4 regions of the Micrococcus sp. TA1 genome follow, and region 4 is predicted to be linked to each of the others. Evidence: predicted binding sites of a transcription regulator. Region 4 holds the regulator's gene; each other region holds the start of a gene.
The links. The regulator LexA, encoded in region 4, represses DNA repair genes until DNA is damaged. The targets are predictions, from matches to a motif close to TCGAACANNTGTTCGA.
Positions count from the first base shown of each region.

Region 1: a site for LexA is predicted at 4,643-4,658, ahead of GGQ69_RS07935 (Rv2578c family radical SAM protein). Genes of this name have one in related genera too.
Region 2: a site for LexA is predicted at 5,624-5,639, ahead of GGQ69_RS09590 (HNH endonuclease signature motif containing protein). Genes of this name have one in related genera too.
Region 3: a site for LexA is predicted at 3,065-3,080, ahead of GGQ69_RS05445 (HNH endonuclease signature motif containing protein). Genes of this name have one in related genera too.

Region 1 is NZ_JACHNW010000001.1:1,822,201-1,829,635, reverse strand. Features, by position in the region: gene rplT (50S ribosomal protein L20) at 1-331, shown strand, start outside; gene GGQ69_RS07955 (RNA methyltransferase) at 390-1,274, shown strand; gene GGQ69_RS07950 (GlsB/YeaQ/YmgE family stress response membrane protein) at 1,345-1,617, opposite strand; gene GGQ69_RS07945 (MFS transporter) at 1,778-2,995, opposite strand; gene GGQ69_RS07940 ((deoxy)nucleoside triphosphate pyrophosphohydrolase) at 3,116-3,520, shown strand; gene GGQ69_RS07935 (Rv2578c family radical SAM protein) at 3,537-4,634, opposite strand; gene GGQ69_RS07930 (hypothetical protein) at 4,743-5,243, opposite strand; gene pheS (phenylalanine--tRNA ligase subunit alpha) at 5,449-6,462, shown strand; gene pheT (phenylalanine--tRNA ligase subunit beta) at 6,469-7,435, shown strand, end outside.
Region 2 is NZ_JACHNW010000001.1:2,199,475-2,206,909, forward strand. Features, by position in the region: gene GGQ69_RS09565 (amino acid ABC transporter substrate-binding protein/permease) at 147-1,637, shown strand; gene GGQ69_RS09570 (amino acid ABC transporter ATP-binding protein) at 1,634-2,410, shown strand; gene GGQ69_RS09575 (siderophore-interacting protein) at 2,517-3,536, shown strand; gene rpsI (30S ribosomal protein S9) at 4,033-4,530, opposite strand; gene rplM (50S ribosomal protein L13) at 4,566-5,009, opposite strand; gene GGQ69_RS09590 (HNH endonuclease signature motif containing protein) at 5,685-7,394, shown strand; gene truA (tRNA pseudouridine(38-40) synthase TruA) at 7,430-7,435, opposite strand, start outside.
Region 3 is NZ_JACHNW010000001.1:1,254,933-1,262,367, forward strand. Features, by position in the region: gene GGQ69_RS05435 (DNA polymerase III subunit alpha) at 1-2,166, shown strand, start outside; gene GGQ69_RS05440 (dihydrofolate reductase family protein) at 2,178-2,840, opposite strand; gene GGQ69_RS05445 (HNH endonuclease signature motif containing protein) at 3,192-5,384, shown strand; gene thrS (threonine--tRNA ligase) at 5,698-7,435, shown strand, end outside.
Region 4 is NZ_JACHNW010000001.1:696,125-703,559, forward strand. Features, by position in the region: gene hflX (GTPase HflX) at 1-672, shown strand, start outside; gene GGQ69_RS02890 (ATP-dependent DNA helicase) at 669-2,759, shown strand; gene GGQ69_RS02895 (hypothetical protein) at 2,763-3,677, opposite strand; gene lexA (transcriptional repressor LexA) at 3,704-4,441, opposite strand; gene GGQ69_RS02905 (LysM peptidoglycan-binding domain-containing protein) at 4,676-5,035, shown strand; gene GGQ69_RS02910 (histidinol-phosphate transaminase) at 5,174-6,313, shown strand; gene hisB (imidazoleglycerol-phosphate dehydratase HisB) at 6,369-6,986, shown strand; gene hisH (imidazole glycerol phosphate synthase subunit HisH) at 6,986-7,435, shown strand, end outside.

The DNA of each region.
Region 1 (7,435 bases), 1.1 Mb from region 4:
CCGCGCCTCCGGTTACCGCGGTCAGCGTTCCCGCCTTTACCGCAAGGCCAAGGAACAGCTGCTGCACTCGTATGTCTACAACTACCAGCACCGCAAGAAGCGCAAGGGCGACTTCCGCCGGCTGTGGATCACCCGCATCAACGCCGCCTCCCGCGCCAACGGCATGACCTACAACCGCTTCATGCAGGGCCTGAAGCTGGCCGGCATCGAGGTGGACCGCCGCATGCTCGCCGAGCTGGCCGTGTCCGACGCCGCCGCCTTCGCCACCCTGGTGACCGCGGCCCGCGCGGCCCTGCCCGCGGACGTCAACGCCCCGGTTGCCGCCAAGTAGGCATTCCGGACTCCGTCCGCCGGGCGAGGCATCGCCCGCGCCCTCGCGACAGGACACCATGAACGAGCGCCCTGACCAGGACGTGATGACCAACCCCCGGGCTGACCGGGTGCGCAGGGTCGCACGGCTGGCGGGGCGCTCGTCGCGTCAGCGGGAGGGGTTGTTCCTCGCCGAGGGTCCCCAGCCGGCCCGCGAGGCGCTGCGCGCACACCTGGGCCTGCTCGGATCCCCCCAGTGGGCACCGGGTGACGTCGTGGAGGCGGTGTACGTCTCGACGAGGCTGGCCGATCGTCATCCGGACCTGACCGCCCTGGCAGCTGAGGCAGCCCGCGCGGGGGTCCAGGTGCGGCAGGCCAGTGACGAGGTGCTGACGGCCATGAGCGACGCGGTCACCGGGCAGGACGTCTTGGCCGTGTGCCGGATCCCCGAGTCCTCGGCGGAGTCGGTGCTCGCCGGTCTCACCGGCCAGCCGCGCCTGGCGGCCGTCCTGTGCCGGGTCCAGGACCCCGGCAATGCGGGGACCATCCTGCGCGCGGCCGATGCCGCCGGGGCCGACGTCGTGGTGTTCACGGCCGGCTCGGTGGACCTGTTCAACCCCAAGGTGGTGCGTTCCACCGCCGGATCGCTGTTCCACCTGCCCGTCGTGACCGGGGCGGACCTGCCTGCGGCCGGTGCGCTGCTGTCCGGCCGCGGACTCCAGTTGCTGGCCGCGGACGGGTACGGCACCGTGGTCCTGGACCGGCCTCCGCGGGGCCTGCTGGCGCGGCCCACCGCCTGGCTGTTCGGGAACGAGGCCCAGGGATTGTCACCGGCGGAACTGTCCCTGGCCGCCGAACGGGTGGCGGTGCCCCTCTACGGCAGGGCGGAGTCGCTGAACGTCGCCACGGCGGCGACCGTGTGCCTCTACGCCTCGGCCATGTCCCAGCACGCGGACCGGTCCTGACGTCCCGGCCGGCGACAGCACGAAGGGCGCCCCGAGGGGCGCCCTTCGTCGTCCCGCCGACGTGCCGGAATCAGACCCTGCTGCCGCGGCGGCGCGTGATGGCCTGCCAGATGAAGGCCACGATGATGCCACCGATGATGGCGAACACCCAGGTCCAGAAGCTCCAGAAGCTCTCGTTCAGGTCGAGGCCGAACAGCAGGCCACCGATCCAGCCTCCCAGCATGGCGCCCAGGATGCCGGTGACCAGCGCCCCCAGCCAGCCCCCTCCCTGGTCGCCGGGGAGGATGAGGCGCGCGATCGCCCCTGCGATCAGGCCCATGATGATCCAGCTGATGATGCTCATGATGTGTCCCCTTCGTGCTCGCCGTGCAGTGCGCTGACAGGGATAGTGTCAGCCGGGATGCACGGGCCCGTCCACGGTTGGCGGGCTGGACCGGACGGGCCATCGCCGGTGCCCCGGGCCGGCGGACTGCACGGCCCGCACGGTGCGGCATCGCCACACGTCAGCTGGGGGTTGCCGCGGATCGGGGACGCAACAGCAGCAGGGACAGTACGCACCCGACGGCGGCGAGGCCGGCCCCGGCACCGGCCGGCACCTGGAGCCCGGCACCGGCGGAGATGACCGCCGCGCCCACCCAGGCGCCCATGGCATTGGCCAGGTTGAGCGCCGAGTGGTTCAGGGCCCCGGACAACTGCGGCGCGTGCGGGGCGGCGTCCACGAGCAGCACCTGCAGGGAGGGGACCAGGGCCGAGGCGGCGGTGGCGGCGGCCAGCAGGGGGACCAGCGAGAGCACCCACCACGGTGCGGTGACACTGAAGAGGGCCAGGGCCACGGCCACGGTCCCGAGCATCCACTGCAGGGTGCGGGTGGCCGACCGGTCGGACCAGGCCCCGCCCAGCAGGGTGCCGGCCACCATGCCGAGTCCGTAGAGGGCCATGATGACCGGGACCAGCCGCTCCGGCAGTCCGCCGATCTCCACGAACACCGGGGCGATGTAGGTGTACAGCGCGAACATGCCCGCGAACCCGATGGTGCCCACCAGCACGGCCCGCCACAGTGCGCCGGAGCGCAGCGCGGTCAGTTCGCCGCGCACCGAGGTGCCGGCCGGTGCCGGGATGGCCGGGACCAGCCAGGCGACGGCGGCGATCGTCGCGGTTCCGAAGACTCCGGTGAGGATGAACATCCACCGCCAGCCCGCACTCTGTCCGAGCCAGGTGGCCACGGGCACGCCCACCAGGTTGGCCACGGACAGGCCCGCCATCACCCAGGCGGTGGCCTGGCCCCGGCGGGCCGGACCCGCCAGGTGAGCGGCCGCCAGGGCCGCGGCCGAGAAGTACGCGCCGTGGGGGAGACCCGAGATGAAGCGGGCCACGAGCATGGTGGCGAAGTCCGGTGCCAGCAGGCTCGCGGCATGGCCGATGACGAACATGGCCATGAGGGAGAGCGCCGAGACCTTCCGGTCCACGCGGGCCAGGCCCGCCGCCAGCAGGGGTGCGCCGACGACGACGCCCAGGGCGTAGGCCGAGATCAGGATGCCGCCGGCGGGAAGGTCGACCTCGAGATCGGCCACCGCCTGGGGCAGCAGCCCCATGATCGCGAACTCGGTGGTGCCGATCGCGAACCCGCCCAGGGCCAGCGCCAGGATTCCCGGCAGGATACGGCGGGGCCGGGCGGGCCGGGCAGGTGGGGCGGAGGGGTCGGCGGCAGTGGGGAGCACCATTCCAGCCTACGGGCCAGGCCTCCGCGCGACCGGCCTAGGATCGGGACCATGACTGAACTCACGTCCACGTCCACCCCGGCTGCCGAGGCGGGAGCACGACCTCGAGGCCCCCGACCCGTCATGGGGGCCGCGGTGCTGGACCGGCTGGACCGTCCGACCCGGTTGCTGGTGGGACGGCGCAGCTCGCCCGAGGGCCTGGCCGGCCTCTGGGAGTTCCCGGGCGGCAAGGTCGAGCCCGGAGAGGACCCCCGGTCCGCCCTGCGGAGGGAGGTCCGGGAGGAATTGGGCGTGGACGTCCGCCTGGACCGCGAGGTGACGGCAGCTCACCCCGAGGGCTGGCTGCTGGGCAACGGGGCCAGGATGCGGGTGTTCACGGCGGTCATCGAGCGGGGCGAGGCGCGTCCGCTGCAGGACCACGACCTGCTCGAGTGGCGCGCACTGGACCGGGACCGGCTCCAGGAACTGGAGTGGATCCCGGCCGACCGGCCGATCGTCGACGCGCTGGTGGAGATGCTGCGGGACTGACCGTGAGGGTGCCGGCTCAGAACAGTGCCGGCTGCGGAGAGTGCTGCGGAGAGTGCTGGGAAGGCCGCCCGGTAACCCCGCGCGCGGTGGCCCTGGCCTGCCCCTCCCCGTCCGCCGCGGTGATCCGGTGGGCGCCGCTGCGGTCCAGGCCGTGGCGGCGGGCGGCCGCGGTGGTGCGGCGGCCCAGGGCCTTCCGGTAGGAGGGTGCCGCATAGGAACCCCGGGCGTAGAGGGTGCGGTAGCCCTCGAGCAGTTCCGGATGGTCACGGGCGATCCAGTCCAGGTACCACTGACGGGCCCCGGGCCGCAGGTGCAGGGCACCGGCCAGCACCGACCGTGCGCCGGCAGCGGCCAACGCCGCCATGAGCTCCTCCACCTGCCGGTCGCCGTCCGTCAGCCAGGGCAGCAACGGCATGGCCATGACCGTGACGTCCGCCCCCGCCGAGGCCAGCCTCTCGATCAGCCGCAGGCGCGCCGCCGGGCTCGGCGTCCCCGGTTCGACCTGCTGTGCGAGGCCGGGATCGAGCATGGCCAGGGACACCGACACCTGCACGGGCACCTGACGCGAGGCCGCGGAGAGCAGGTCCAGGTCACGGCCCAGCAGCGTGCCCTTGGTCAGGATGGAGAACGGCGTGCCGGTGTCCGCCAGGGCGGTGATGATGCCGGGCATCAGCCGGTACCGGCCCTCGGCCCGCTGGTACGGGTCGGTGTTGGTGCCCAGCGCCACCAGCTCTCGTGTCCATCCGGGGCGGCCCAGTTCCCGGCGCAGCAGCTCGGGGGTGTTCACCTTCACCACGATCTGCCGGTCGAAGTCGGCCCCCGGGTCGAGGTCGAGGTACTCGTGGGTGCTGCGCGCATAGCAGTAGCGGCAGGCGTGGGTGCATCCCCGGTACGGGTTGACCGTCCACCGGAACGGCATGGGCGAGGAGTCCGGGACCCGGTTCAGGGCCGACTTGGACACGACCTCGTGGAAGGTGATCCCGGCGAAGTCCGGGGTGGTGATGGAACGCTGCAGGCCGGAGAGCGGCAGCAGGGCGGCTGGCGCGGCCGGAGTGCCGCCGCCGTCCTGACCGGTTCCGTCCCCGGCCTGCAGTGCCTGCGCTTCCCATCGCATGGACCGATTAGAACACATGTTCGAATCATGGTGCAAGGAAGGTGTCAGGAACGAGCGTGGGAACCCGGGGGCCGGCGCGTGGTGCCGTCCGTGCTGGTGAGAGTGAGGTCAGGCGCGCCGGCGCGGCCAGCGCACCGGGCGCTCGCGGTACCCGCCGGCCTCCAGTCCCGCGCGGCGCTCGAAGACGTTGCGGGAGGCGGTGTCCCCGGTGCGCAGCAGCGACCAGCCGACCGCCGCCGCGTACAGCACCAGGAACGGCAGTCCCGCGCACCAGGCGTACTGGGTGGCGTGCCGGGACTCATGGGCCAGCAGTTGCGGGGTGATGACCGTCCGGGCCCGGAACAGGACGACGTTGCCGACCGTGAACGCCCCGCCGTCCGGGAACGGCCACCGGTACCCGGTGGCCAGGACCAGCCCCAGGGGTCCCCGCCGCACGGAGCACCCGGAGCCCAGGGCCAGGACCAGTCCCAGGGGCGTCGTCAGGTTGATCGCGTTCCACCACCGCCGCAGCGCCAACCGCGCCGGGAGGCGGTCCGGCCCACGCCCGGGCGGCCGGCCGGCCCGGTCATCGGACCGGACCGGCCGGCGTCGGGAAGTGTGACCGGCCATGCCGTCCAGCCTAGGTGCCCGGGGCGGTCCACTAGACTGGCCGGGGCCTTCTTCCCGGTTGGCCCACCCCGTGTCCGAACCCACCGCAGCATGAAGGTCGTTGCCCGCCATGACGGAAACCCCCCAGGACCTGGCCGAGACCCCGGTCGAGCAGCCGGACGGTACCACCGAGCAGGTCGCACCCGAGATCTCCCCGGCCGACGAGATGGCCGTGGGCGCCGCCGTGGAGGCCGCGCTCCAGGCCTTCTCCGCCGCCGCCGACCTCAACCAGCTCAAGGCCGCCCGCCTGGCCCACACGGGGGAGAAGGCGCCGCTCACCCTGGCCAACCGCTCCATCGGCAAGCTGCCCAAGGACCAGAAGTCCACGGCCGGCAAGCTCATGGGCGGCGCCCGCAAGGCGATGGAGTCCGCGCTCGCCGCCCGCACCGAGGTGCTGGAGGAGGAGCGCGCGGCCCGGTTGCTCGTCGAGGAGACGGTGGACGTCACCACGGCGGTCCGCCGTCGTCGCGTGGGCGCCCGCCACCCGCTGTCGGTGCTGCAGGAGCGGGTCTCGGACATCTTCATCGGCATGGGCTGGGAGATCGCCGAGGGCCCGGAACTGGAATCGGAGTGGTACAACTTCGACGCCCTGAACTTCAAGCCGGACCACCCGGCCCGCGAGATGCAGGACACCTTCTTCGTGGACCCGCCCGAGGCCCACCTGGTGCTGCGCACCCACACCTCGCCGGTGCAGATGCGCGCCATGCTCGGGCGCGGTGCACCGGTGTACGTGCTGTGCCCCGGCCGGACCTTCCGCACCGATGAGCTCGACGCCACCCACACGCCGGTGTTCCACCAGTTCGAGGGACTGGCCGTGGACAAGGGTCTGACGATGGCCGACCTGCGGGGCACCCTCGAGTACTTCGCCCGGCAGATGTTCGGCCCGGAGGCGAGGATCCGGCTGCGCCCGAACTTCTTCCCGTTCACCGAGCCCAGTGCCGAGATGGACATCTGGCACCCCGGGGCCAAGGGCGGGCCGCAGTGGATCGAATGGGGCGGTTGCGGCATGGTCCACCCCAACCTGCTGCGCGCCGCCGGCCTGGACCCCGAGGTCTACTCGGGCTTCGCCTTCGGCATGGGCGTCGAGCGCACCCTGATGTTCCGCAATGAGGTCCCGGACATGCACGACATGATCGAGGGCGACGTCCGCTTCTCCCAGCACTTCGGAATGGAGATCTGATCACCCATGCGCATCCCGCTGTCATGGCTCCGTGAGTACGCGCAGGTCCCGGCGGACGCCACCGCCGAGGACGTCATGGCCGACCTGGTGAGGGTCGGCCTCGAGGAGGAGGACGTCCACCGTCCGCTGGACGGGATGTCCGGACCGATCGTGGTGGGTGAGGTGCTCGAGAAGGTGCCCGAGCCGCAGTCCAACGGCAAGACCATCAACTGGTGCCAGGTCCGGGTGGCCCCCGAGGGCCGGCCGCAGCCGCTGTCCGGCGAGGGCATCGACCCCTCCGGCGTCCAGGGCATCGTGTGCGGCGCGGACAACTTCGAGGTGGGGGACAAGGTCATCGTCACCCTGCCCGGGGCCGTGCTGCCCGGGGACTTCCGGATCTCCCCGCGCAAGACCTACGGGCACGTGTCCGCCGGCATGATCGCCTCCGCCCGCGAGCTCGGCCTCGGCGAGGATCACGACGGCATCATCGTGCTCTCATCCCTCGGCTTCTCCCCGGAGCACGGCAACGACCCCGAGGCCGGCACCGACGTGTTCGACCTGCTGCACCTGCGCGACGAGGCCGCGGAGATCAACGTCACGGCGGACCGCGGTTACGCCTTCTCCATCCGCGGCGTGGCCCGGGAGTACAGCCTGGCCACCGGTACCTCGTTCACGGACCCGGCCTCCCTGGTCACCGCCCCGGAGGCCGACGGTGACGGCTACCCCGTCCGCCTCGAGGACCGGGCGCCCATCTACGGGGTGCCCGGCTGCGACCGCTTCGTGGCCCGCACCGTGACGGGCATCGACCCGACCCGGCCGACCCCGCCGTGGATGAGCGCTCGCCTGCGCCTGGCCGGCATGCGGTCGATCTCCCTGGCCGTGGACATCTCCAACTACGTCATGTGGGAGCTGGGCCAGCCGCTGCACTTCTACGACGCCGACACCCTGCAGGGTGACATCGTGGTCCGCCGGGCCCAGGAGGGCGAGCGGCTGA
Region 2 (7,435 bases), 1.5 Mb from region 4:
CGTGGATCACGACTTCTGTAGGCTGGTCACCACTGTCACATCACGCCCGCCGTCCCGCCGATCCGTTCGGGAGTCCGGCCGGCCTCGCACCGCTCCCGCCGCACCCACCACGGCGGGGAGGAGACACAGAAGAAGGGGACATCCTTGTGAGATCCATCCAGAACAGGCCTGCCCTGGCGGTGATCGTCGCACTGGCCGCGCTGGTCTTCGGCGGCGCCTCGCTCTCGGGCGCCACCACCCTGGCGACCGCACCGTCGGCCGCTGCGGCGACGCCCGCGGGATCCGGCCAGACCTACACGATCGCCACGGACACCACGTTCGCGCCCTTCGAGTTCCGCGACTCCTCCGGGGAGCTGACCGGCATCGACATCGACATCATGGAGTCGATCGCCGAGGACCAGGGATTCGAGGTCGAGTGGCAGTCCCTCGGCTTCAACGCCGCCCTGCAGGCCGTGCAGTCCGGCCAGGCCGACGGCGTGATCGCCGGCATGGGCATCACCGACGAACGCCGCGAGATCTTCGACTTCTCCGAGCCCTACTTCACGGGCACCCTGACCCTGGCCGTGAACGAGGGCGACGAGGGCGAGATCACCGGCTTCGAGTCCCTCGAGGGCAAGACCCTGGCCGTGAAGACCGGGTCCCTGTCCGAGGAGGAGGCGAAGGCGAACCAGGAAGAGTTCGGCTTCGAGCTGCTCCCGCTGGACCAGACCACCACGATGGTGGAGTCCGTGAAGTCCGGCAACGCCGATGCCCTGATGGACGACTACCCGATCATCGCCTACGGCGTGGAGCAGGGCTCCGGCCTGGTCACGGTCGGTGAGCAGATCCCCACGGGTGACTACGGCTTCGCCGTCAACAAGGGCGACAACGCCGAACTGCTGGCCATGTTCGACGCCGGCCTGGCCGAGTTGCAGGCCTCCGGCGAGTACGACGAGATCGTGAACCGCTACCTGGGCGGCGAGGGCGAGGACGACGGGGTGGACCGCTCCACCTTCTGGGGCCTGCTCGTCACCTCGTTCCCCGCCCTGATGTCCGGCCTGGGCAACACCCTGCTGGTCACCGCCATCTCCTTCGCCCTGGCCATGGTGCTGGGCCTGCTCTTCGGGTTCATGAAGATCGCCCGCAATCCCGTTCTGCGGGGCATCGCGGTCACCTTCATCAGCATCTTCCGCGGCACCCCGATCCTCGTCTGGGCGTTCTTCTTCTACTTCGGCCTGCCGCAGCTGATCGGCACCAACGTCAACATCTGGGTGGCCGGCGTGCTGACGCTGACGCTCAACGGTGCGGCGTACATCGCCGAGATCGTCCGCGGCGCCGTCCAGTCAGTGGACCCCGGCCAGATGGAGGCCTCGAGGTCCCTGGGCCTGGGCTACGGCAAGTCCATGCAGCGCGTGGTGCTGCCGCAGGCGTTCAAGATGATGACGCCCTCGTTGATCAACCAGCTGGTCATCATGCTCAAGGACTCATCCCTGCTGCTGGCCATCGGCTTCGCCGAGCTGCTCTACCAGGCCCAGCAGATCTACGCCGCGAACTTCCGCGTCACCGAGGTGCTGCTGATCGTGGCCGTCATCTACTTCGTGGCCATCACGCTGCTCACCCAGCTCGCCAACTACGTGGACAGGAAGGTCAACAAATGAGCACCCAGGCCGTAGAGAGCACCGGCGGGACCGCCCCGAGCCGCAAGGTCGTGGTGGACGTCCAGGACCTCACCAAGTCCTTCGGCGACCACGAGGTGCTCAAGGGCATCACCGGGCAGATCCACGAGGGCGAGGTGCTGTGCGTCATCGGCCCCTCCGGCTCCGGCAAGTCCACCTTCCTGCGCTGCCTGAACCGGCTCGAGGAGCCCACGGGTGGCACCGTGCGGGTCGGTGACTTCGACCTCACGGACCCGAAGGTGGACATCAACAAGGTCCGCCGCCACATCGGCATGGTGTTCCAGCAGTTCAACCTGTTCCCCCACATGACCGTGGCGGAGAACATCATGCTGGCCCCCACCGAGGTCAAGAATGTCTCCAAGGCCGAGGCACGGCAGACCGCCGAGCGGCTGCTGGACCGTGTGGGACTGAAGGACAAGGCCGACGCGCGGCCGGCGTCGTTGTCCGGTGGCCAGAAGCAGCGCGTGGCCATCGCCCGGGCGCTGGCCATGAGCCCGCAGATCATGCTCTTCGACGAGGCGACCTCCGCCCTCGACCCCGAGATGGTGGGCGAGGTGCTGCAGGTCATCCGCGACCTGGCCGTGGAGGGCATGACCATGGTGCTGGTCACCCACGAGATGGGCTTCGCCCGCGAGGTGGCCGACCGGGTGCTGTTCATGGACCACGGGAAGATCGTGGAGGTCGGCCCGCCGGAGCAGATCTTCGACAACCCGCAGCAGCCGCGACTGCAGGAGTTCCTCTCCAAGGTCCTCTGACCGGGCAGGGCGTTGCGCAATACGGCACGGCTCCGTAGGTTAATAGGTAAGCCTTACCTCATTCGAGGATCCCGAGGCGTCCCCGACCCGACGGAGTCCCCCTGCCATGACCGTGACGGCCACCCGGACCTACCCCGCCACGCGCGCCTACCGGACGCGCGTGACCCGGATCGACCCGCTCAGCGAGCACTTCGTGCGCTTCACGCTGGCCGACGAGGACCTGCAGTTCTTCGGCACGGGGGGCCTGGACCAGCGGATCAAGCTGATGATCCCGCGCGCCGACGGCTCGCTGCCGGACGTCGGACTGTTCGAGGACCCCGCTCCCCCGATGATGGAGTGGTACCAGCGGTGGCGGTCCCTGTCCGAGGAGGAGCGCAACCCCATGCGGACCTACACCGTCCGCGCCGTGCGCCCCGCCGAGCGGGAGATCGACGTGGACTTCGTGCTGCACGGCACCGACGGGCCCGCCTCGGCGTGGGCGTCCACCGCGGCGGTGGGCGACGAGCTCGTGGTCATCGGTCCGGACGAGCGCTCCGAGACCGGCGGACGAGGCCGCAGCGGGGGCATCGAGTGGGACCCGGGCGAGGCCACCACCCTGCTGCTGGCCGGCGACGAGACCGCCGCCCCCGCCATCTGCGCCATCCTCGAGACCCTCGACGAGCGCTACTCCGGCCACGTGTACGTCGAGGTGCCCACGGCCCAGGACACCCTGCCGGTCCACACCCGTGCCTCCGTGCAACTGCAGTGGCTGCCCCGCGACGACCGCCCCCAGGGCGAGGCGCTGACCGAGGCCCTGCGCGCCTGGGGCCGGGACCACGGCGCCGCGGTCGCGGGGACGGGTGTTGTGATCGCGACCAGACGTCCCGACGGCGGCGGGGCAGGTGCCGCGGCGGGGATCGGTGCCGGGACCGAGACAGGCGTCGCCATCGAGGCCGAGGCCGACAGCGAGGCCCCGCTCTGGGACGTGCCCACCGAGGGGCCGCACGGGCGCTGGTACGCGTGGCTGGCCGGTGAGGCCGGGGCGATCACGTCGATCCGGCGGCACCTCGTGAAGGACCTCGGGATCGACCGCAAGTGCGTGTCCTTCATGGGTTACTGGAAGCAGGGCCGCGCCGAGGGCAGCTGATCCCGCGCCCGGTCCCCGGGCATGCTGCAGCCCTCAGGGCACTGCAGCCCTCATGGCACTGCAGCCCTCATGGCGCGGCAGCCCCGGCCTGACGCTCGGGAACCCGTGCCGGCAGTGCGTTCCCGCCGGCAGGCCGGGGCGCCGCCGCAGGACATCCTCGACGACGGCAGGCCGGGATCCCCGGCTCCAGGCCCCCCGCCGACCACGTCGCCCGGGGGCACTGCCTTGGAACGTTCCCGGCCATCGCGTCCCCGCCGACCGCGTCCTTGGGGCCCATCCGGTGCGCCCTCGCCCCGAAGCAGTCCGGTCCGTGACAGTCACGGTTGCAGGCGGCCGCGCTCCAGGTGGATACCGCTGCCCATTCCTGCAGGCTGAGAGCCGGCTTAAACCGCGGAACCCCGCAGCCTGGTCCGTGAGGACCGGGCCACGGGGTTCCGTGGGCCGAGAGCGGCAGGCGAGCTGCCGCCGTCGGGAACTGCCTTGAGGCAGCGAAGGATCAGCGCTTCGAGAACTGCGAGGCCTTGCGGGCCTTCTTGAGGCCGGCCTTCTTGCGCTCGATGACGCGGGCGTCGCGGGTCAGGAAACCGGCCTTCTTGAGGGCCGGGCGGTTGTTCTCCCGGTCGATCTCGTTGAGGGCACGGGCCACGCCCAGACGCAGGGCGCCGGACTGACCGGAGGGGCCACCGCCGGAGATGCGGGCGATGACGTCATAGGCACCCTCGAGCTCGAGGAGCTTGAAGGGGTCGTTGACTTCCTGCTGGTGCAGCTTGTTCGGGAAGTAGGTCTCGAGGCTGCGGCCGTTGATGGTCCACTGGCCGGAGCCGGGGATCACGCGGACGCGGGCGATGGCCTGCTTGCGACGACCCACGGCGCCACCGGCGACGGTCAGGGCCGGGCGCTCGGAGACCGCAACGGCCTCGGCGGCGGGGGTGGACTCGGAGGTGTAGCTGGTCAGCTCCACTTCCTCGGTCGACTCATTCTCATTCAGAGTCATGGTTCTCCTTGAAAGATTGTGGTGGGGCTGACCCGTTACTGGGCGACCTGGGTGATCTCGAACGTCTTCGGCTGCTGGGCGGCGTGCGGGTGCTCGGCACCGCGGTACACCTTGAGCTTGTGGATCTGCTCAGCGGCCAGGGAGTTCTTCGGGAGCATGCCGCGGACGGCCTTCTCCACGGCGCGGACCGGGTTCTTCTCCAGCAGTTCCGCGTAGGACACGGACGAGAGACCACCCGGGAAACCGGAGTGGCGGTAGGCCCGCTTCTTCTCGAGCTTGGCGCCGGTCAGGGCCACCTTCTCGGCGTTGATGATGATGACGAAATCGCCCATATCCATGTGGGGGGCGAAGGTCGGCTTGTGCTTTCCGCGCAGCAGAGTTGCGGTCTGGCTGGCAAGACGACCCAGCACGACGTCAGTGGCGTCGATGACGTGCCACTGGCGGTCGGCGTCGCCGGGCTTGGGAGTGTACGTACGCACGGTGTTTGCCTTCGTGTTCGGTGTCGGTACAGTGACCTGGCCGCAGGGCGTGAGTCCGCGGGCGGGCACTGAGTTCTTCGGTGCGCAACCGGTACATCAGGTGAGGACTGATGTGAGGCCGGGTCCGAAAGCTTCCCGGCGGCGCTCCGGGCGTTAGTGACCATGCAACCAGGCCACCCGAGGGCACAGCGAATCCGGGAAAGGACACGCACAACGAAGATTCATACTACCGGACCGACGCACGGCGGGCAAAGCGTGGGTTCGGACGGCGCCCGGTTGCCGGTGGGCGCAGGTCCGGGGTCGACGTCGGGCGGCCGGGATACCGAGGTTGGGCACCCGGGGCGGGACGGGGCCGGGCCGGGCGCCCGGGATGAGGCCGGGCGGGGCGGCAGCCGGCGTTCGCACCGGCGGGGCGGCAGCCGGCGTTCGACCTGGAGGCCGGGTCCCGATATTCGCACCGGGTCCGGGCACTGGCAGGCCGGGCATCAGCACCGGGAGCCGGGAGTGACGCCCGACCCCACTCCGAACTCCACAGGTGACCACTTACCGCGTGTCGTCCACAGATTCTCTCAATCGCTTTCCTCTCCACGAGGCTCGTGATGGGATGGATGTATTCGAACATCAGTTCTACAACCGGGGTCAACAGCCTCCGGGGCAGGCCGGGAGGAGGCCAGGATGACGGCGCAGGAACATGAGACTCCCGCGGCACCTCTCGCCGACGACCTCGACCTGCTGCCTCTCGAGGAGCTCATTCGGCTCGCCTCTGCGGCATCCACGTCGCTGACGCGCAGGCTCTCATCTGCACGGTCACTGGACGAACTCGCTCCCGTGCTCCACCGGGAGGGGCGTGAGCGCGACTGTGGAACCATGCGTCACCCCAATGGTTCGTCAGGCACTGAAACCGCAGTGGACCGCCTGCCACCGTCGACTCCCTGCGCCCAATCCTCGCGCGCGTCCCGTGCTGATGTGATGGATGGGAGACCTCTCCCGGGGGTTGACATCGAGGATGCCACTCTCACGCTGCCGGCCCTCCACCACGCGCTCGAGACTGTGGCCCGCTCCGTCACGGCGGCGCAGATGTCCCTGGCGGGCCACACGGCGGAGGTCTTCGACCTGCCGGCCGAGAGGTCTCGGCTGCTCGGGATGCCGGAGGGCAAGACGGCATTCCGGGACACGGCCGACTACCTGCGGGGCGTGCTTCGCGTGGACATCTCCGAGAGCAGGCGCAGGCTTCGCCATGCCGCCGTCCTCTGCGAGTCACGGGCCATGACGGGCGAGACTCTGCCTCCTCGGCTTCCCCAGCTCGCCGGCGCCGTGCTCGAGGGCCTGCTGGACCGATCCGCCATCGACCACGTCAACAACACCCTGGCCGAGGCTCGCACGATCGCCGACCGCGCAGGCATCGATCCCCAGGCCGCGGACCACATGATCCGCCAGGGCGAAAACCTCATGGTCGAGCAGGGGCAGACCATGGACCCGCGAAACCTGCAGAAGGTGTGCCATCACTGGTTGAAGCACTTCGAGGCTGCAGTGGATCCTGACGGGAAGGAACCGGTCGACCTCGATTCCCCACGGCTCCAGGGGCTGGTGCACAAGGGCAAGAGCAACGGTTTCCATCAGTGGTTGCTGTCCGCGAACGACGCCCAGCACGAGATCCTCATGACCATCGCCTCTGCTGCGACCAATCCCCGGGCCCGGCAGAACAGCCCCGAACCCGGGCAGGCCGCGCGCGGAGCGGAGGCCGACGACGGCGATACCGAACCACCGACCGATCCGCGCACGGACAACCAGAAGCGGCTCGACGGCCTGATTGCCTGCCTGTCCGGAGGCCTCGCCGTGGCCGACAGCAAGACCCTCCCCTGGGCGGGCGGGATGCGTCCCCAGGTGGCCGTGACCATCGATTACCGGACGCTGCTGCGGGATCTCGTGGACACGGGAACCATCACCGTGGAGGACCTGGCCCGGTTCCAGTCGCATGCTGCCTTCACCGGGACGGTCCACCCACAGAACATCCGCACCCTGGCCTGCGACGCGGACATCCTGCCGGTGGTCCTGGGTGGTGACGGGCAGGTGCTTGACGTCGGACGGGCCCAGCGGCTCTTCCCCGCACGGCTCCGTCAGGCCATCGCTGCCAGGGACGGCGGTTGCGCTGCACCGGGATGCAGCATTCCTGCACCGTGGTGCGATGTCCACCACGTGGAGCACTGGGAACGGGGTGGACCCACGTCTGCGGACAACGGGGTACTGCTGTGCAACCATCATCATCACGCGGTGCACGCCGGCGCCTGGGAGATCGACATGAGATCCGGGCGGCCGTGGTTCATACCGGCTCCCTATCTGGATCCACGGCAGCGACCCCAGCGCAACCGATACTGGCGGCAGTAGTGGGTCCCGCGAGCGCGGTCTGCCGTGCGGTTGTTTCAGGA
Region 3 (7,435 bases), 560 kb from region 4:
GACCTCACCGAGCGGTTGGACCGGTTGCCGCGGCACATCGCCATGCACCCGTGCGGGGTGATCCTGGGGGACCGGACACTGCTGGACCGGACCCCGGTGCAGCCCTCGGGCATCGAGCTGCCCATGAGCCAGTTCGACAAGCACGACATGGACCCCATGGGCATGCTCAAGCTGGATGTGCTCGGGGTGCGCATGCAGTCCACGATCGCCTACACGCTGGAGGAGATCGAGCGGACCACGGGGGAGCGGGTCGACCTGGAACGGGTGCCGCTGGACGACGAGGCCACGTTCGGGATGATCCGCACCACCCACACCCTGGGGATCTTCCAGATCGAGTCACCGGGCCAGCGGGAGCTGATCGGGAAGCTGGCCCCGGTCGAGTTCAACGACCTGATCATCGACATCTCCCTGTTCCGCCCCGGTCCCATGCAGTCGGACATGGTGCGCCCGTTCCTCGAGCAGCGCCACGGCTTCGCGGCGGCGAGGTACCCGCACCCGGACCTGGAACCGGTGCTATCCGAGACCCACGGGGTGACCGTCTTCCACGAGCAGGTGCTGCGGACCCTGGACACCATGACCGGCTGCGGACTGGCGAAGGCCGACGAGTTCCGCCGACAGATCGGTGGACCGCAGGAGGAGGTCGTGGAGGCCTACTTCCGGGCCGCGGCGCTGGAGAAGGGCTATCCCCTGGACGTCATCGACGAGGTCTGGGGCACCCTGCACGCCTTCGGCTCCTTCGGGTTCTGCAAGGCCCACGGGGCGGCCTTCGCCGTGCCCACCTACCACTCGGCCTGGCTCAAGACCCACCACCCCGAGGCGTTCCTGGCCGGGATCTTCGAGCACGACCCGGGCATGTACCCGCGCCGGCTGATGATCGCCGAGGCCCGCCGCATGGGCATCCCCGTGCTCCCGGTGGACATCAACGCCTCCACGGAGAGGTTCCGGATGGAGTGGGTGCCGGCCCACCCGGAACTGCCCGGTGGTCCTGCACGTCCCGGGCATTCCCGGCATCCCGACGGCAGCCGGTGGGGCATCCGCCTGGCGCTCACCTCAATGTCCGGGCTGAGCGAGCGCGAGGTCCGGCGGATCGTGGCCGGACAGCCGTACGCCTCGCTGGCCGACGTGCGCGACCGCGCCCGGCCCACCCGGCGCAACCTCGAGCGACTGGCCCAGCTGGGGGCGCTGGACTGCCTGCTGCCCCCCGGCGGGGCCTCGCGCACCGACCTGGTACACCACCTGGAGCTGCAGCACGCCGGGGGATCGGCGGGCATGCTCGGCGAGGCCCCCACCGGGCGGAAGCGGACGGCGGGACCCCGCCAGGTGGACGGGCAATTGTCCCTGGACCTGCCGGACACCGAGACGGAGGCGATCGTGCCGATGTTCCCCGCCCCGAGCCGCGACCAGATGGTGCGCACCGAACTCGACCTGACCGCCATGGACACCACCGCGCACCTGATGGACTCGCACCGGCCCTACCTGGACGCCCTCGGGGTCACGGCGGCGGAGGACCTGCTGAGCCTGCGCTCGCAGTCCCGCGTGCTGGTGGCCGGGGTGCGCGTGGCCACCCAGACCCCGCCGATGCGCAGCGGCAAGCGCGTGGTCTTCATCTCCGTGGACGACGGGACCGGCTGCGTGGACGCCTCGTTCTTCACGGAGGCCCAGCACGAGACCGGGGAGATGCTGTTCTCGGCCCGGTTGCTGCTGATCGAGGGCACCACCCGGCGGACCGGGCCCAAGGCGATCAGCCTGCAGGCCATCCGCGCCTGGGACCTGCACCGGCCCGAGGCGCTGCCGGACCCGGACTACCTGGACAGCACGCGCGAGCAATGGCGGGCCTGGCTGCGCCGGGACCGGTCCGCCGCCCGGTCCGGTGGCGCCCGGGAACCGGTCCCCTGGGGTCCCGGGGCCCGGCGCCGGCTCGTCGCGGCCGGTGCCGGGTCCGCTCCGGACGCCGGTGCGCCCCGGGACATCCCCCACCACGACACCGGCGACTGGCCGGTCAGGGTGCGCGGCGCCGTCGGGCTCCCGCCGGAGAGCTCGGCGACCGGCGGTGACCGCCGGGGGAGGGGCATCCAGGGCGCCGGGGTGCGCGAGCTGGACATCCACCGGCCCGTGCCGGTCCCGCACCCGGAGACCTGGGAGCTGCTGCCGACGCCGGAGGAGTGAACCGTCCTCCGTCAGCGCCAGAAGAAGTGGTGTTCCACGCCGCTGGGGCTCGGGACGCTCTCGTGGTGGAACCGGTCCTCCAGCTCCACGGGGCTGGACCACAGGCGCAGTCCGTCGCCGAACTCGACGGGCGCGACGGCGACGTGCAGGTCGTCGATGAGGCCCGCCTCCAGGAACTGCAGGACGGTGGTGACGCCACCCCCGATCCGGACGTCCTGGCCCCCGGCCGCCTGCAGGGCGACCTTCACTGCCTCTTCAGGGCTCGCATCGAGGAAGTGGAACGTCGTGTCGCTGAGCGAGAACGACGACCGGGGATGGTGGGTCAGGACGAAGACCGGGGTGCGGAACGGCGGATCATCACCCCACCAGCCCCGCCACTCCTCGTCCGGCCAGGGGCCCCGGATCGGGCCGAACTTGTTGCGCCCCATGATCTCCGCGCCGATGTTGTGCGTGAAGTCGCGCACGATGTGGTCGTCCAGGCCGCGGCTGCCGCCCGGATCCGTGCGGTTGGGCCAGCTGTCGGTGGCCCCGGCCCAGCTCATGAGCGGAGCCGGGTCAAGGTCACCGAAAGGGCGCTCCAGGGTCTGGTTGAACCCGGCCGCGATGCCCTCGCGGGAGACCGCGAAGTTCTGCACGCGGACGCGGGGCGGCCGTGGATGGCGTGTGCTGGACATGACGGTGTCCTCCGGAATCGGGGTGGGAAGGGGAGGTGGGGCTCGGTACCGCGGTCTACCGGGCGGTTGCGCCAGTGGCCACCCAGCGTAGGGAAGGCGCTACCGTGCGGCTAGGCGCCGGGTGCGGTGCCTCAGGAGCAGGCCGTCCGTACTCCACACCCGACGCGTCAGCCCCGCTCATCCACACATGACCGACAGGCTCTTACCGCGTCCGCGATGCATAGTCGAATGTATGTACTAGAGGACGCCATACGGGCCGGAGCCAGGCTGCCGCCCGGACAAGGATCATCGGCTGGCCTCGGAGCAGCGACCGTGAAGGGGAGCAACGGCCGTGAAGGATCAGCGGTAACGATGAACGGGAAGGAGGAGACCATGGGCGGGCGGATCCCGGACGAATTGTCGGACTGGAGTCTTCCCGATCTCCTCGATGCAGCCCGGGCCTTGGTGGGCGAGCTGGCCGGCAGAATCGGCGACCCGATGCTCGTGGAGCGCTTACCGCACTTCCCCTCCAACGACCGACTGCATCCGGCCGATGAGTGGGGACTGCATGCGGATGTCGTGGAGGACATCAGCTTCGAGGACGCCATGGCGCAGACTCCGGTCGAGGTCCCGCCGCCCCGGGGAACGTTCCCCGAACTCCACACGTCCGTGGAAGAGCTGGGCCGGGTCGTCGATTCGGCGCGGACCGCGCTGGCCGGTCACACGGACAGGCTGTTCGACGAGCACGCGAGCCGGAAGGAGATCCTCGGCATTCCCGAAGGCAAGTCCGCCTATCGCGATGCCGTGGACTACCTGAGGGAGCACCTGCGCATCTCCCGTCGGCACGCCAGGTCCCGGATCGAGCGATCCCGGTACGTCCTGTCCACCCCGACCCTCGATCGCACTCAGGCAATGCCTCCCCGGTTGCCGATCCTGTCGCGAGCCGCCTCGGAAGCAGACCTGGACCCGGCCGCCGTGGACGTGATCGCATCCACCCTGGCTGGCGCCCGGGCGGAGTCGACGGACGCGAAGGTGGCCCCTGCGGACGTGGACCAGCTGCTCGTCGAGGGGGAACGGTCTCTGGTGAGCTCTGCCCGAGTCCTCGACCCGGACGCACTGGGCACGGTCTGCGCGCACTGGCGGATCCGTTTCGACGCGCTCGTGAACCCGGACGGGGCCGAGCCCACCGAGAGCCGGCGGCGGGCTGAGCAGGGGCTGTTCTACCGGGGCCGGCGGACGGGTTTGCATCGCTGGTCCTTAGTGGCCACCGATGGCCAGCACGAAGTCCTCAAGACCCTCGTCTCAGCCGCCTCGAACACCCGAGCGCAGAGTTCCGCGCCGTCCAACCCCGCCGGTGCCGCTTCCACCCCGACTGACTCCATACCAACCGCCGCTTCCACTCCCGCCGGCGACTCCATTCCAACGGCGGAGTCCGCGAGTCCGGCTCGGCAGGCCTGCACCACGGGACCCACGAACACCTCTCGTGCAGGCAAAAGTTCCAGTGCGAACAGCGGTGTCGATACGGTCGTCGACGTCGACATCGAGGCCGACCTGGAGGCAACGCTCGATGGTGACCGTGTAACCGGCGGCGTCCGTGATCCTGATGGCATGGACGGGGCCGACGTGTTCTCGGACCCCGGCATCCTGTGGGCGCAGCAGCTACGGGCGGCAAGGGAGCTCGAGGCCCAGGCAGAGACAGAGCGCGCCGCACGGTACGCCGCCGCGGCGGCCGGCGAGCCCGCGGGTTGGAACACTCCGGTCAGTGACCCCGATGACCTGGACGAACGGACCCGGAGCCAACAAGAACTGGACGGAATGATCAGCGCACTGACGGGTGCCCTCGCCCTCACCGCCGGAACCGACGCTCCCGACGGTGGTGGGGGAGCCCGGCCACAAGTACTCGTGACGATCGACTACCAGACGTTGTTGGACCACACCTTCCGGCCGCCGTCGGAGCTCCCGGCTCGACGATCATCGAGCGGGTCCGCTCCAGAGGCCTGCCCGGAGCCCTGCTGCGACTCCAGTCTGGAAGCGGAGCCCCGGAGTGGCATGAGTCCGGAAAGCGCCAATGCCTCGTTCAGGGACGATGGATCGGGAGAGCGTGGGAGCCGGTTCAGTTCGGCGGCCTACGTCGGCGAGATCAGCCCCACCACCATTCGCGCCTGGGCGTGTGACGCTGAACTGATCCCCGTCGTCCTGGGAGGCGAGGGGGAGGTCCTCGACCTGGGCCGGTCCCGGAGACTGTTCACCAGGAAGCTGCGCCGTGCGATCACGGCCCGGGACGGCGGCTGCACCGCGCCGGGCTGCACCATTCCGGCGCCGTGGTGCGAGGCCCACCACGTCGAGCACTGGGAACACGGCGGGCCAACCTCCGTGGACAACGGTGTGCTGTTGTGCTCGCACCATCATCACGCGGTGCACGCGGGAGCATGGACGATCTCGATGCGCCATGGCGTTCCCTGGTTCATTCCCGCCGCATACCGGGATCCTTCCCAGCGTCCCCGCCGCAACACCTACTGGCGCCCCGAGGCGGCTGCCGAGGGTCTGCTCGGGATCCGAACCTGACGTCGAGGCCTGGCATGCTGGACGGCACTCCGCCACCAGGAGATCCATGATGCGTCTGGACTGGCCGAGGACAACCGTTGAGGAGGCCACTCCCGGCGAGGGTGAGGGGGACTCCGAGGTGATTGCCCCGGGTGGCCCGGATGGGGGTGAGGCGAGAACAGGGGATCAGGCGCTCGCGGACGATCAGGCGGGTGCCGCGGACTGGCCGCCCGACCTGCGGCCCTGCCCTAGAATGGCCCGTGGCTGGCGGTGGCCCCCGTATGCCACCAGCTGTGAAGCCCCAACCAAGGAGGAATGGCCCGTGTCCGAGGCGCTGCAGAGCGAGCAGATCACCATCACCGTCAACGCCGAACAGCGGGAGGTGGCCCTGGGATCCACCGGCACGGAGCTGTTCGCCGAGGAGAAGACCACCGTCGTGATGCGGGTGAACGGTGAGCTGCAGGACCTGAGCCGTCAGATCCCGGCCGGGGCCGACGTGGTCGGCGTCGACATCTCCGAACAGGACGGCCTGAACGTCCTGCGCCACTCCGCCGCCCACGTGATGGCCCAGGCCGTGCAGCAACTGCGTCCGGGCGCCAAGCTGGGCATCGGGCCGTACATCACGGACGGCTTCTACTTCGACTTCGACGTCGAGGACCCGTTCACCCCCGAGGACCTCAAGGCCATCGAGAAGCTGATGCAGAAGATCATCAACTCGAACCAGTCCTTCGCCCGCCGCGTCGTGAACGAGGACGAGGCCCGCGAGGCCATGGCCGCGGAACCCTACAAGCTGGAACTGCTCGGCAAGCAGGACCAGGCGGACGCCGTCGGCGAGGGGGCCAACATCGAGGTCGGCGCCGGCGAGATCACCATCTACGACAACGTGGACCGCAAGTCCGGCGAGACGGTGTGGTGTGACCTCTGCCGTGGCCCGCACCTGCCCAACACCAAGCTGATCTCCAATGCCTTCGCCCTGACCCGTTCTGCCGCGGCCTACTGGCTCGGCAACGAGAAGAACAAGCAGCTGCAGCGGATCTACGGCACCGCCTGGCCCACCAAGGACGACCTCAAGGCCTACCAGGAGCGCCTCGCGGAGGCCGAGCGGCGTGACCACCGCAAGCTGGGCGCCGAGATGGACCTGTTCTCGTTCCCGGACGAGCTCGGCTCCGGTCTGCCCGTCTTCCATCCCCGCGGCGGCATCATCCGCAAGGAGATGGAGGACTACTCCCGCCGCCGGCACACGGAGGCCGGCTACGAGTTCGTCTACACCCCGCACATCACCAAGCAGCACCTCTACGAGGTCTCCGGGCACCTGGACTGGTACGCGGACGGCATGTTCCCGCCCATGCACATCGACGAGCAGCGTGACCCGGTCACCGGTGAGATCAGCAAGCAAGGGCAGAACTACTACCTCAAGCCGATGAACTGCCCGATGCACAACCTGATCTTCGCCTCGCGCGGCCGGTCCTACCGTGAGCTGCCCCTGCGGATGTTCGAGTTCGGCGCGGTCTACCGGTACGAGAAGTCCGGAGTGGTGCACGGCCTGACCCGCGTGCGCGGCATGACCCAGGACGACGCCCACATCTACTGCACCCGGGAGCAGATGAAGGAGGAGCTGGCCACCACGCTCACCTTCGTGCTGGACCTGCTCAAGGACTACGGCCTGAACGACTTCTACCTGGAACTGTCCACCAAGGATCCGGAGAAGTTCGTCGGTGACGACGAGGCGTGGGAGGAGGCCACCCGCACCCTCGAGGAGGTCGCCGCCGCCTCCGGGCTGGACCTCGTTCCGGATCCGGGTGGCGCCGCCTTCTACGGCCCGAAGATCTCGGTCCAGGCCAAGGACGCGATCGGGCGCACCTGGCAGATGTCCACGATCCAGCTCGACTTCAACCTGCCCGAGCGTTTCGACCTCGAGTACCAGGCCGCCGACGGCACCCGCCAGCGCCCGGTGATGATCCACCGCGCGCTGTTCGGCTCCATCGAGCGCTTTCTCGGCGTGCTCACCGAGCACTACGCCGGTGCCTTCCCGGCGTGGCTGGCCCCGGAGCAGGTCGTGGCCATCCCCGTGG
Region 4 (7,435 bases):
GCCGGATACACGAACGCCGGCAAGTCCTCACTGCTGAACCGGTTGACCCATGCCGGGGTACTGGTGGAGAACGCCCTGTTCGCCACCCTGGACCCCACCGTGCGCAAGGCGGTCACCCCGGACGGGATCGGCTACACGCTCTCGGACACGGTCGGGTTCGTGCGGTCCCTGCCCACCCAGTTGGTCGAGGCGTTCCGCTCGACCCTCGAGGAGGTCGCGGACGCGGACGTGATCCTGCACGTCGTGGACGCCTCGCACCCGGACCCGGAGGGCCAGATCGCCGCGGTCCGCACCGTGCTGGCCGAGGTGGACGCGCGCCGGATCCCCGAGATCATCGTGCTGAACAAGGCCGACGCCGCGGACCCGGTGGCGATCGCCCGGCTGCGCCAGCGCGAACCCCGCTCGGTGGTGGTGTCCGCACGTACCGGTGAGGGCATCGCCGAGCTCGAGCGGGCCATCGCGGACGCCATCCCGCGTCCGGACGTGGCCCTGGACCTGCTCATCCCGTTCACGGACGGGGACGTGGTCTCCCGGTTGCACTCCCCGGATGCGGACATCATCTCCGAGACCTATGAGTCGGGAGGCACCCGGCTGCGGGTGCTGGTCCGCGAGGACCTCGCCGATGACCTGCGGCGTTTCTCCGTCGACCGGCCGGAACCGGCCGGGGCATGACGGACACGGCACAGCACACCGCTCCGGATCAGGACGTGCTCGCCCGGACCGAGGCCGAGCGGCAGGCCCTGCAGTGGCTGGACGCGGCCGTCGAGGCGACGGGCGGACAGCACCGCGAGGGCCAGCGCCGCATGGTCGTGGAGGTGGCCCGCTCCCTGGAGTCCGGGACCCACCTGCTCGTACAGGCCGGCACCGGCACCGGGAAGTCGCTGGCCTACCTGGTGCCGGCACTGCAGCACGCGGTGGACGCCGAGGCCCCGGTCGTGGTCGCCACCGCCACCCTGGCCCTGCAGGCGCAGATCATGCGCCGGGACGCCCCGCGGTTGCTGGAGGCCCTGCAGGACGAGTTGCCCCGGGAGATGACCGTGGCACTCGTCAAGGGCCGCTCCAACTACCTGTGCCGGCACAAGATCGACGGGGGCTTCCCCGAGGAGGACGGGCAGGCCCTGTTCGGCCTGGCCGACGACGGTGAGGCGATGGTCACCGGTGACGCGGGACCGACCAGCCCGCTGGGCCGGGAGGTCAAGCGGCTGCGCGACTGGGCCGAGGAGACCGAGTCCGGGGACCGGGACGACCTCGAGCCCGGGGTGAGTGACCGGGCCTGGCGCCAGGTCTCGGTCTCGGCGGTCGACTGCATCGGCGCCCAGCGCTGCCCGATGGCCGAGGAGTGCTTCTCGGAACGGGCGCGGGCCGATGCGGCCGAGGCCGACGTGGTGGTGACCAACCACGCGTTGCTGGCCATCAGTGCCTTCGAGGGCCTGGCCGTCCTGCCGGAGTTCGACGCGGTGATCGTGGACGAGGCCCACGAGCTGCAGGACCGGGTCACGGGGGCGGTGACCGGACAACTGTCCGGAGCCATCGTCCAGGCGGCCGGTTCCGCGGCACGCAAGCACACGGCGATCGCGGTCGAGGACCTGATGCAGGCCGGCGTCGGGCTGGACGCGGCGTTCGCCGCCACTCCCACGGGACTCATCCCGCGCGGGCCGGACGAGGTCCAGCAGAACGCCCTGCGGGCGGTCCGGGACGCGGCGCGGCAGGGGCTCAGCGACTCCAAGGGGCCCGGTGGGGCAGGCGGTTCCGCCGAGGCGGCCGACGGTGGCCGGCAGATGGCACGCTCACGGCTCCAGGAGGTCCTCGAGGTGGCCGAGAGGATGCTCGACGCCGTCCCGGACGCGGACTACCCCGAGGTGCTGTGGGCCTCCCGTCCGGGCCGCTTCGAGCCGGGGACCGGATGGGTCCCGGGTGACGAGACCGCCGCGCCGGTGGTGTGCGTCGCCCCGTTGTCGGTGGCCGGCCGGCTCCGGGAGGGGTTGTTCGGCCAGGCGACCACGGTACTGACCTCCGCGACCTTGACGGTGGGGGAGTCCTTCGACCCCGTGGCGGGCTCGCTCGGCCTGCTCGGGCCGGGCGCTCCGCGATGGACCGGGGTGGACGTGGGCAGCCCCTTCGACTACCCGCGCCAGGGCGTGCTCTACGTGGCCCGGCACCTGCCCCGGCCCGGCCGGACCTCCTCCCCGGACGCCTACGACGAGCTCGAGTCCCTGCTGCGCGCCTCCGGGGGAGGGGCACTGTGCCTGTTCTCCTCGAGGCGCGCGGCCGAGGACGCCGCCGCGGAGATGCGCAGCAGGCTGGGGGCGGCGCCCCAGATCCTCTGCCAGGGCGACGCCACCCTCTCGGCCCTCGTCCGCCAGTTCGCCTCCGAACCGGACACCTGCCTGTTCGGGACCATGAGCCTGTGGCAGGGCGTGGACGTGCCCGGATCGGCCTGCCGTCTGGTGGTGATCGACCGCATCCCGTTCCCCCGTCCGGACGACCCGCTGGGGACCGCACGCACCCGGGAGGTCAGCCGTCACGGCGGCAACGGGTTCATGGCCGTCTCGGCCGCCCACGCCGCCGTGAGGCTGGCCCAGGGCGCCGGCCGGCTGATCAGGACCACCACGGACCGTGGCGTCGTGGCGGTGCTGGACCCCCGGCTGGCCACCGAACGCTACGGAGGGTTCTTGCGGTCCACCCTGCCGGACTTCTGGCCGACCACCGACCCGGCTGTGGTGCGGGGCGTGCTGGAACGCCTGCGCGACCCGGCCTAGGGATCACGAGCGGTCGACGGCCGAGAGCAGCTCCAGCACCTCGACCGTTCGGATGCCCCGCCAGTCCAGGCCCTGGCCCGGGCACCACGCGGCCCAGTCGACGTGCCAGCCCCCATCGGACTGCTGGCCCATGACGACCCGGTCGACGTCTGCCCGGAGCTGCCTGTCGGTGAAGAGCAGGCGCGCGGGGGTCGCGGCCCCCGGCTCGATCACCGGGGCCGACCACGGGTCGGCGGCCAGGTCCCAGGGGTGCAGTCGTTCGCCCTCGGCCCCGCCTTCCACCGGCAGCGCACCGTCGCGGTCCAGGCGGGAGCGCCATGTCTCGATCGCCGCGGTCTCGGCAGGACCCTCGGTGCGGGGACCCCGGTCCGCGGCCAGGAAGCGCAGGGCGTACTTGACGGCGTAGGCCGACAGCCCACCCTCCCGCAGCTGGGAGCGGCACCACTCCGTGGCCGCCTCGGCCCACCCGCCGACGAAGCCGGTCCGGAGGGCGGCGGCCGCGAAGCCGAAGGTGAGGTGTGATCCTCCGGGCCACAGCTGTACCCAGGGCGCGTGCGGCCAGGCCAGGGAGGGCTCGGTGACGAAGGGCAGCGAACCGTCGAGCCCGGACGCCGAGGCAGCCCACTCGAGCGCGCTGCGGAACCAGGGATGGTCGGCCAGGTCCCACCCGGCCAGCAGGTCGAGGGCGGTGAGGGTGGCGAGGGGCTCGCTCACCGGGGAGCGGACATCGGGCTCCAGGCCGTGACCGAATCCGCCGTCGGGGTTGCGATACGCGCCCAGCGCCGCCAGGACGCCCTCGGGACCGCCCCCGTGCAACAGCAGGTCCAGGCGACGACGCTCCAGGAGCCGTCCCCGGGTGTAGACGAAGCGCTCGGCGTCCGCCACCCGGACGCCTCTCGGGAAGGGACGGTGGTTCATCGCCGCGCTCCGCATCAGTGTCCCGGTCAGAGGGCCCGCAGGACCGTGACCACCTTGCCCATGACCGTCGCCTCGTCTCCGAGGATCGGCTCATAGGCCGAATTCTGCGGCAGCAGCCACGTGTGCCCGTCGCGCTGCCGGAACGTCTTGACGGTGGCCTCATCATCCAGCAGGGCCGCCACGATGTCACCGTTCTGGGCCGAGTTCTGCTGGCGGACCACCACCCAGTCCCCGTCGCAGATCGCGGCATCGACCATCGAGTCACCGGAGACCTTGAGCATGAACAGCTCTCCCTCGCCGGTGAGCTGGCGGGGGAGCGTCATGACGTCCTCGACCTGCTGGTCGGCCAGGATCGGCCCGCCGGCGGCGATGCGACCGACGAGCGGGACCGGGACGGAGGTGCCCTCCACCGCACCGGTGTGCAGGGCCGTGACCGGAGCCGGGCGGTCGGCGGTGTCCGGGGCGCCGGCCGCGGCCGTCGACACGGGCTGTCCGTCCTCGTCCAGCAGGACCTCCATGGCGCGGGGCCGTCCCGGATCCTTGCGGATGTACCCCCACTTCTCCAGTTGACCCAGCTGATGGGTCACCGAGGACAGCGAGGCCAGTCCGGCGGCGTCACCGATCTCCCGCATCGACGGCGGGTACCCGTGCTGCGCGATGGCCGAGCGGATCGACCCCAGGATGACCCGCTGGCGCGCGGTCAGCGTCCGGGCGGCAGGGGCGGGCTGGGAGTCCGGTTCGGGTCGGGGAGTCCGGGAGGCCATTCGAAGATCCGTTCTTAGCGTGTCCGTGGTGCCGGTTGAGATGTCTCATGGTCGGCCCGCGGGGAGTTGACGGGCCATCACGTGCCTCAGAGGCTACCGGAGGGGCAGGGCGGATTCAAAGATATGTTCGAATAATGTTTGGCGTGTTTCGAACAGACGTGCTAGACAAGAGGGCGAACGGATAGAACACACGTTCGAACAGCCCGGTCGCCCCGGGCGGAGAGGTTGAAGAGCATGAGCACTGCAGCATCGGTCGTGACCCGCACCGCCGGCTCGGCCGGATTCCACCTGAACCGTCGTGGCCGTTTCCTCTTCGTCGGACTCCCGATCCTCGTCGTGGCCGCGCTGGCGGCCGCGGCCGCCGTGTTCCTGGGCGCCCATGCCGTGGCCCCGGCCGCAGCATCGCCGGAGCGCCCCGTGGTCGCCCCGGTCGAGTCCGTCACCGTGGACTACGGTGACACCCTGTGGTCCGTGGCCGGCCAGGTGGCCCCGGACGCTCCGCGCAATCAGACCATCCTGCGGATCGGCGAGCTCAATGACCTGACCGGTTCCGAGCTGCAGCCGGGGCAGGTCCTCTTCGTCCCCCGGGGCTGACGCGGGCACCACCGGAACGTCCGCGGCCTCGGCCGGCCCGTCGCCCGGTTCGAGCCGCGTCAGAGGGGGGACCGTGGCGTGCCATGCACGGACGTCACCGGGGCTCGGGGGACTGACTGAGCGCCTAGGCTGTCTCGGGTGAGTGATGAGGATGCGATCTCGAATCCGGAGGCCCTGGCCGCCCTGCCGTTGCGTGAGAACCTGCGGGGCCTGAGCCCCTACGGTGCGCCCCAGCTGGACGTGGCGGTGGCGCTGAACACGAATGAGAACACCCATCCGGTCCCGGACGAGGTGGTCGCCGCCATCGCGGAGTCGGTGGCCGCTGCCGCCGTGACGCTCAACCGCTACCCGGACCGTGAGTTCACCGAACTGCGCAAGCGCCTGGCGGAGTACCTGGGGCACGGGTTGTCCGCGGCGAACCTGTGGGCCGCGAACGGTTCCAACGAGATCCTGCAGCAACTGCTGCAGGCCTTCGGTGGGCCCGGGCGCACCGTGATGAGCTTCCCGCCCACCTACTCGATGTACCCGCTGCTGGCCGCCGGCACGGACACCCGGTACGTGGCCGGTGTCCGCGGGGAGGACTTCTCCCTGACGGCCGCCTCCGCGGCGGCCCAGGTCGCCGAGCACCGGCCGGACGTGGTCCTGTTGTGCTCCCCGAACAACCCGACCGGCACCGCCCTGGGGCTGGACGTGGTGCAGGCCGTCTATGACGCCACCGAGGCCTACGGGGGCATGGTGGTCGTGGACGAGGCCTATGCCGAGTTCGCCCTCGCCGGCACGCGCTCCGCGCTCACCCTGTTGCCGGGCCGGCCGCGCCTGGTGGTCTCCCGGACCATGTCGAAGGCCTTCGCGCTGGCCGGCGCCCGCCTGGGCTATCTCGCCGCCGCACCGGAGGTCACCGACGCCCTGCGCCTGGTGCGCCTGCCCTACCACCTCTCCGCGGTCTCCCAGGCCACGGCCAACGCCGCCCTGCAGCACTACGACGTCCTGCTCGAGAACGTCGAGGACATCAAGGCCCAGCGCGACCGGATCGTGGAGGGGCTGCGCGATCTCGGTCTGGCCCCGGCCGTCTCGGACTCCAACTTCGTGTTCTTCGGCGGACTGGCCGATTCCCACGCGGTGTGGCAGGGCCTGCTCGAGCACGGGGTCCTGGTGCGCGACGTCGGGATCCCGCACCACCTGCGTGTCACCGCCGGGACCGAGGCGGAGACCACGGCGTTCCTCACCGCCCTGCGGGAGGTCCTGGCCGAGGCACCCGCCACGACGTCCGGCCAGTGACCGGCCCGGTAGACTGGACCACCGGATCCCCCCAACAGCAAGGAGCTGACAGAGCATGGGCGCAGAGCTGATCTCCGGCCGGAAGGCGCGGATGCAGCGCACCACCAGCGAGTCCGACGTCTACGTCGAGATGGACCTGGACGGAACCGGCACCTCCGAGATCTCCACCTCGGTGCCGTTCTACGACCACATGCTCACGGCACTGTCCAGGCACTCGCAGATCGACCTGACGGTCCGCGCTACCGGGGACACCCACATCGACGTCCACCACACCGTCGAGGACGTGGCCATCACCCTCGGCGAGGTGCTCAGGACGGCGCTGGGGGACAAGAGGGGCATCCGCCGCTTCGGCGAGGCCTCGGTGCCGCTGGACGAGGCCCTGGCGCGCGCCGTCGTCGACGTCTCCGGCCGACCGTACCTGGTGCACGAGGGCGAGCCCGAGGGCCAGCAGTACCACCTGATCGGCGGACACTTCACCGGGTCCATGACCCGGCACGTGTTCGAGTCGATCACCTACCACGCCTCCATCTGCCTGCACATGGACCTGGTCCGCGGCCGGGACCCGCACCACATCGTCGAGGCCCAGTTCAAGGCCTTCGCCCGCGCCCTGCGGGCCGCGGTCGAGGACGACCCCCGGGTCACCGGGGTGCCCTCCACCAAGGGTGCGCTCTGATGGCCGGTGTCACCGGCGCCGCCCGTCCCACCGTCGCCGTCCTGGACTACGGGTCCGGCAACACCCACTCCGCCGTGCGCGCCCTCCAGCGCGCCGGGGCGGATGCACGACTGACCGCGGACGCGGACGAGGTGATGAACGCCGACGGGCTCGTGGTCCCCGGAGTGGGCGCCTTCCAGTCCGTCATGGCCGCCCTCAAGGACCTCGGCGCGACCCGGTGGATCGGCCGGCGGGTGGCCGGGGGCCGGCCCGTGCTCGGCATCTGCGTGGGTCACCAGATCCTCTTCGACGCCGGCGTGGAGCACGGCGTGCGCACCGAGGGCATGGGCGAGTGGCCCGGCGTGGTCGAGGCCCTGCCGGCGCCGATCGTGCCCCACATGGGCTGGAACACCGTGCGCCCGGCCGAGGGCTCCGCGCTCTTCCGGGGCATCGAGGACGAGCGCTTCTAC